Linked DNA regions of Pleomorphomonas sp. PLEO. The protein of the gene in region 1 interacts with the protein of each later gene in a pairwise test. Links are inferred from orthologs where the notes say so. Each region holds a gene or a part of one and is shown in the gene's direction. Other genes may lie near its edges.

Evidence for each region.
Region 2: the proteins of dnaA (region 1) and AB6N07_RS16055 interact in binary tests that used the Escherichia coli proteins (3 or more experiments, as listed by UniProt). The link is inferred for Pleomorphomonas sp. PLEO from one-to-one orthologs.

What each region holds. Positions count from the first base shown.
Region 1 is NZ_CP166625.1:531,874-535,019, reverse strand. Bases 319-3,146 are described here. They hold dnaA (chromosomal replication initiator protein DnaA), read left to right. Parts: upstream 319-914; coding sequence 915-2,378; downstream 2,379-3,146. Other genes in these bases: dnaN (DNA polymerase III subunit beta), read left to right, coding at 2,707-3,146; AB6N07_RS02245 (rhodanese-like domain-containing protein), read left to right, coding at 319-538. Also shown: more of AB6N07_RS02245, read left to right, coding at 83-318. UniProt on the Escherichia coli protein: Plays an essential in the initiation and regulation of chromosomal replication. Binds in an ATP-dependent fashion to the origin of replication (oriC) to initiate formation of the DNA replication initiation complex once per cell cycle.
Region 2 is NZ_CP166625.1:3,459,031-3,462,337, reverse strand. The notes cover bases 94-3,082. They hold AB6N07_RS16055 (replicative DNA helicase), read left to right. Parts: upstream 94-838; coding sequence 839-2,326; downstream 2,327-3,082. Other genes in these bases: AB6N07_RS16050 (esterase-like activity of phytase family protein), read right to left, coding at 2,400-3,082; rplI (50S ribosomal protein L9), read left to right, coding at 94-591. Also shown: more of rplI, read left to right, coding at 28-93; more of AB6N07_RS16050, read right to left, coding at 3,083-3,307. UniProt on the Escherichia coli protein: The main replicative DNA helicase, it participates in initiation and elongation during chromosome replication. Travels ahead of the DNA replisome, separating dsDNA into templates for DNA synthesis.

The sequences.
Region 1 (3,146 bases):
CAAATCGAGAATATATGCGCTTTTTGCGCATGGTTTTGTTTTGTCTTTTCTGTTTGATGAATTTTGGGGTGGTGGGGCAATCTTGGGTGCGGGATCATTCAACGAAGATCCGGGCTATGCTGGCGACGTCGGCGTGCGCGAGACTTGGGAGGCGCTTGCCGCTGATCCCTCGGCCGTGCTGATCGATGTTCGGACGGTGGCTGAATGGAACTTTGTCGGTCTTCCTGACCTTGGGAGCATTGGCAAGCGAGTGCTGCTCGTCGAGTGGCAGCGCTTTCCAGATATGGCCGTCAACCCGGCCTTCGCCGACGAGCTGGGAGAGGCCCTTGCCGATCTTGGCGTTGGTGCGGACGCCCCGCTTTATTTCATTTGCCGGTCGGGAGCGCGCAGTCGATCTGCGGCGACCCTGGCAACGGCCGGCGGATTTACGCGGGCTTTTAATGTGGCAGGCGGTTTCGAGGGAGCGCTCGGTCCGGATCGGCACAGGGGTTGTGTCGATGGCTGGAAGGCGAGCGGTTTGCCCTGGATCCAGAGTTGAACCGATGCGTTGGGCAGACCGGCCATGTGGCCGGCAAGGTGCGCGCAGATCGGGAGACCTGTCACACTGACCACAATCTGAGTTCCGGAGGTTGACCCTCCGGCCAATGACGGGCTCCGGTCCGTCATGAGTATTGATGTCGGCTTTTCGGCCGGCATTATTTAATGGGCGCCTCCCCTGAGGTCAGGCGCTTTGTCCCCGCAACCCGGGGGCTACTGGCATCACGGGGCTTCGAGAAGTCGTCGCCCCATGGTTGGCAAGTACGAGATGGTTAGCCCGGACACGGCGTTCGGATGACCGGTGGAGAGTGCTCCCGGCGGAAGCGCTCTGCGAATGGAAGACTGGTGAGTAGACTTTTTTGGATGGAGGCCGAGATATGTTGGAAGCGGAAGCCTGCGGCGTCGCCGGAGCGGCAGTTGATCATGCCGATGCGTGGGCGCGCGTTCGTGGCCGCCTCAAAGCCGATCTCGGCGAAGAGGTATTCTCCTGCTGGTTTGCCGGCATGAATGTCGAGCAAATCGAGGGGGGCACCGTTTGGCTCTCGGTGCCGAGTCGCTTCCTGAAAACCTGGATTTCCACCCACTATCGCGACAAGCTCGCCGGGCTCTGGCAGGCCGAGGGGCCCGCTTACCGCAAGGTTGAGGTGTCTGTCCGTTCGGCCATGCGGGCCAAGATTGAGTCGCCTGCCCGTTTTGCCGCACCGGAAGCTTCTCGCCCGGCGGGCGCACCAGCGTTGCGCGTCGCCGCTCCGATCCGTCCTGCCGCCGATTCCGCTTCCGCTCGGCTGTTCGATGATATTTCGTCGCCGCTCGACCCGCGCTACATCTTTGACAATTTTGTCGAAGGCGCCTCGAACCGTTTGGCGCTGGCAGCCGCTCGCCAGGTTGCCGACGGTCCGGCCTCCGGGGTCAAGTTCAATCCGCTCTACATCCACTCCTCGGTCGGCCAGGGCAAGACGCATCTTCTGCAAGCGCTCACCCATCACCTCAAGGCCGAGCATCCGGAAATGCGCGTGCTCTATCTGACGGCCGAGCATTTCATGTATCGCTTCGTGCAGTCGCTGCAGACCCAGTCGGCACTCGCCTTCAAGGAAGCGCTGCGAACCATCGATCTCCTGGTGATCGACGACATGCAGTTTCTGCACGGCAAGCAGATCCAGCAGGAATTCTGCCACACGGTGAATACCCTGATCGATGGCGCACGCCAGGTCATCGTTGCTGCCGACCGACCTCCTGTCGAACTCGAAACCATGGATGAACGCGTCCGTTCACGCCTCTCCGGTGGCCTTCTGATCGAGATCGGCGCTCCCGACGCTGCGTTGCGTCGGTCGATTGTCGAGCGTCGTATCGCCATCACCGCCCAGCATATGCCGGGCTTCTCCGTTCCCGACGACGTCATCGATTTCATCGTTCGCAACGTCACCACGTCGGGGCGCGACCTTGAGGGGGCGGTGACGCGCCTTGCCGGACACAACCAGCTGACCGGCCTGACGCTGTCGCTCGCCATGGCCGAGACGACGCTGAAGGACCTCATCCGCGTCACCGACACGCGCCGCATCAAGATCGAGGATATTCAGCGCGTCGTTTCCAAGCACTACAACGTCTCCAAGCAGGACCTCCTGTCGTCGCGCCGGACCCGGTCGATCGTTTGGCCGCGCCAAATCGCCATGTATCTGGCGAAATCGTTGACGCTGCGCTCGCTTCCTGAGATCGGCCGGCGCTTCGGTGGCCGCGATCACACCACCGTCCTGCACGCGGTGCGCAAGGTCGAAGAGCTGGTCAGTTCCGACGAAGCGCTGACGCAGGAGATCGAAGTCTTGAAGCGCATGCTCGAGGCCTGATTCAAAACCGGAAACGAAAAACGCCGACGAAAACCACGTTGGCTGCTAGCCTGCCGGCTTGCGGAAATTGGCAGTTGCCGTAATGTGCTCTTCCCCGTGGTCACCTTCAGGCGACGACGGGGAAATCGGTCCAGAGCGAACGCTAGGCCTGATTGCAACATCGGGTCGACAGGTGAGCGCTTCGGATTGTTTACGGGAGCATCCGGTTTTCGATGAGGCAGATTCTGCCTGATTGGCGGCTGCTCAACGCCAGATTTTCCGGTGGCCGCGCCGGTCGCGCTCAGTGCGGCCGACCAGGGCGTGGCAGCCACGACAGACGGGTTTTTCCATGCGCGTTACGCTGGAGCGGTCGCACCTCCTTGCCTCCCTCACCCACGTCCACCGCGTTGTCGAGCGTCGGAACACCATTCCGATTCTCTCCAACGTGCTGCTTCGGACCGACGACGGTCAGCTCAAGCTGAAGGCAACCGACCTCGATCTCGAGGCGCAGGAAACGGTCCCGGCCGTTGTCGAGCGCCCCGGTGCGACCACGGTGCCGGCGCACATGTTCTATGACATCGTGCGCAAGCTGCCCGAGGGGTCGCAGGTCTCGCTTGAGGGATCGGCTGATGGCGCCACTCTTACCATCTCTTCCGGCCGTTCGCGCTTTTCCCTGCAGATGCTGCCGGAGAGCGACTTTCCCGACATCACCGTCGGCGAACTCAGCCACGCCTTCTCGCTGGAAGCTGGCGATCTCAAGCGGCTGATCGACCGGACGCAATTTGCCAT
Region 2 (3,307 bases), 2.9 Mb from region 1 along the record:
CAAAACAACCATATTGGAGTACAGAAAATGAAGGTCATCCTTCTCGAGCGCATCGGCAAGCACGGCACCCTCGGCGAGACCATCAGGGTCCGCGACGGATTCGCCCGTAACTTCCTGCTGCCGCAGGGCAAGGCGCTGCGCGCTACCAAGGAGAACCAGGCCCGCTTCGACCGCGAGCGCGCCGCCCTCGAGGTCCGTAACGCCGAGCGTAAGTCGTCGGCCGAGGAGATCAAGGTCGGCCTCGACCAGCGCTCCTTCATCGTGGTCCGTCAGGCGGCCGAGACCGGCCAGCTCTACGGCTCCGTCGCCGCCCGCGACATCGTCGACATCCTGGCCGCTGCTGGTGAAACCGTCACCCGCGCCCAGGTGGACATCAACGCGCCGATCAAGAACCTCGGCGTCCACACCGTCGAGATCATCCTGCACGCCGACGTACGCGCCACCATCACCCTCAATATTGCCCGCTCTGAGGAAGAGGCCCTGCGCCAGGCCAAGGGCGAGGACGTCACCGCCAACGCCCGCGAGGATACCTTCGTTCGCGAAGTCAGCTCGGTGCTTGAGGACGAGGGCATGGACCGCGAGGAGCTCTGAGCCGCCTTCGGTTCTGAGTCTGCCGCTACAGATTGGCCCCGGGACCCAAATCCCGGGGTTTTTCTTGTCAAAACAATGGGCTGCCGATTCTCTTGCAAGGCTATTGGTCTGGGGCGAGAGTCAATAACCATCGTCGGGAAATTCGACTCCTTGTGAATAGTGGGAGTCCGCCACAACTGCCGCATCCTGACAGGACGGGGCTTGATACTGTCCCTTCTTCATCCATCAGCAGGAACCCGTCCGTCCCATGTCCACCATCCGCCGCGTCGAAGATCAGGCTACCGCGCTTACCCGTAGCGCACCGCATAATGTTGAGGCGGAACGGCAGCTGCTCGGCGCCATGCTGATGAACAACGAGACGTTCTTCCGCGTCTCCGACTTCCTCGAGCCGCCGCACTTCTACATCGAGCAGCACAAGGCGATCTACGAGAAGATCGGCCAGCTCATCCGCGGCGGCAAGGTCGCTTCGCCGATCACGCTGAAGACCTTCTACCCGGCCGACTATCAGATCGCCGAGATGCCGGTGACGCAGTATCTGCTGCGCCTCGCTTCAGAAGCGACCACCATCATCAACGCTGAAGACTATGGCCGCGTCATCCACGATCTTGCCGTCCGCCGCGACCTGATTCGCATCGGCGAGGACATGGTCAACATTGCCTTTGACGCACCGATCGACATGCCGCCGCGTGCCCAGATCGAGGATGCCGAGCGGCGGCTGTTCGGCATCGCCGAGAGCGGACGCTACGAGGGTGGTTTTCACACTTTCTCGGACGCGCTGCGCGAAGCGATTGACATGGCCGCCGCCGCGTACCAGCGCGACGGTCACCTGTCCGGCATAGCCACCGGCCTCAATGACCTAGATCGGACCATGGGCGGTCTGCAGCGGTCCGACTTGATCATCCTCGCCGCTCGTCCGGCCATGGGCAAGACATCGCTGGTCACCAACATCGCCTTCAACGTTGCCAACGCTTACGAAGCGGCTGAGCAGCCGGATGGCTCACTGAAAACAGTGAATGGCGGCATCGTCGGCTTCTTCAGTCTGGAAATGTCATCCGAGCAGCTGGCAACGCGTATTCTCGCCGAGCAGTCGGAGGTGTCGTCCTCCGATATCCGCCGTGGCAACATTGATGAAAACCAGTTTGCCAAGCTCGCCGCCGTCGCCCAGCGTATGCAGACGCTGCCACTCTACATCGACCACACCGGTGGCATTTCCATCGCCCAGCTCGCTGCCCGCGCTCGCCGTCTGAAGCGCCAGCGCGGGCTCGACGTGGTCATCGTCGACTATCTTCAACTGTTGTCGGGTTCGTCAAAGTCCGCGCAGGGCGGCCGCGTGCAGGAAATCACCGAGATCACCACCGGTCTCAAGGCGCTGGCCAAGGAATTGGCCGTCCCGATCATCGCCCTCTCCCAGCTGTCTCGTCAGGTCGAAAGCCGTGACGACAAGCGGCCGCAGCTCTCCGACCTGCGCGAATCCGGCTCGATCGAGCAGGACGCCGACGTTGTGATGTTCATCTACCGCGACGAATATTACATGCAGTCGCGCATGCCCAAGGAAGGCACCGAGGACTTCTTCAAGTGGCAGACCGAGATGGACCGCGTCACCGGCAAGGCTGAGGTGATTATCGGCAAGCAGCGCCATGGCCCTACCGGTACCGTGCAGCTCGCCTTCGACGCTTCGGTCACCCGCTTCTCGGACCTCGCCAAGGACGATTATCTGCCCGAGCGCTTCGAATAACGGTCTTCCCATGAAAACCAAGGCCCCGGCTGCGCAAAGCTCCGGGGCCTTTTCTATTCAAGCCTCACCCGGCTTATTTCGCGGCCAGGAAGTCGCCCACTTCGAGCAACACGAACTCGTCGTCGTCGGCCTTATCGACGGCGCGGCCGGCCGAGTACGGCAGGTTGTTGTCATTGCCGACCACGATGTGCGTGGCGTCAACCACATCGACGTTCTCGATAGTGACGAAGGGCATAGTGTAGACGCCGTTTACGGTGCCCTGCTTGGCCCTGTTGTCGGGATCGGCGATATTCAGGAGATCGATGTAGCCGACCTTGCGCACGGCCTTGCCGACGTTGTCATCGCCGAAGGCTATCTTGTAGACGCGCTTGTGCTTGGCCGGCTTGTCGAAACAGGTCGGCTCGGGCTTGGCCGGATCGGCGCAGACCTTGTCGGGAAGGCCGGCACCGCCATCACGCTCGATGACCAATGCCGTGCCATCGTCGATCATGTTGAAATCGCCGATGTTGGTGCCGGCACCTGAGAAGGGATAGAGCCAGGAGCGGCCGGTCCAAGCCTTCTTGGCAACATCGAACTCGACAATGCGAGTGGCAGTCGCGCCGTCCACCTGCTCGAACTTGCCGTCGCCGAGATAGAGCGGACCTTCCAGAAGCCCATAGAGCTTGCTGCCGTCTTTCGATTGGGCCAGCCCCTCGAAGCCATTGGAGCGACGCAGGTTGAACGCTGGCAGTGGCTTGGTGGGATCGGCCGGCAGGCTCAGGGTCGGGTTGTCAGGCGACAGAACCGGCTTGCCGTCGACAAGCGTCGGCACTACGTCGGTCAGCTTGCCATCGGCGGTGACGTGGATGAGGTAGGGGCCGAGCTCTTCACCGAGCCAGAAGCCATCGCCGACCGGCTGGATCGACTCGATGTCGAAATCGGCGCCGGTCAGGTAGCGCTTGTCGGCGCCTTCCATGACGATCGGGAACGGCGCCACCTTGT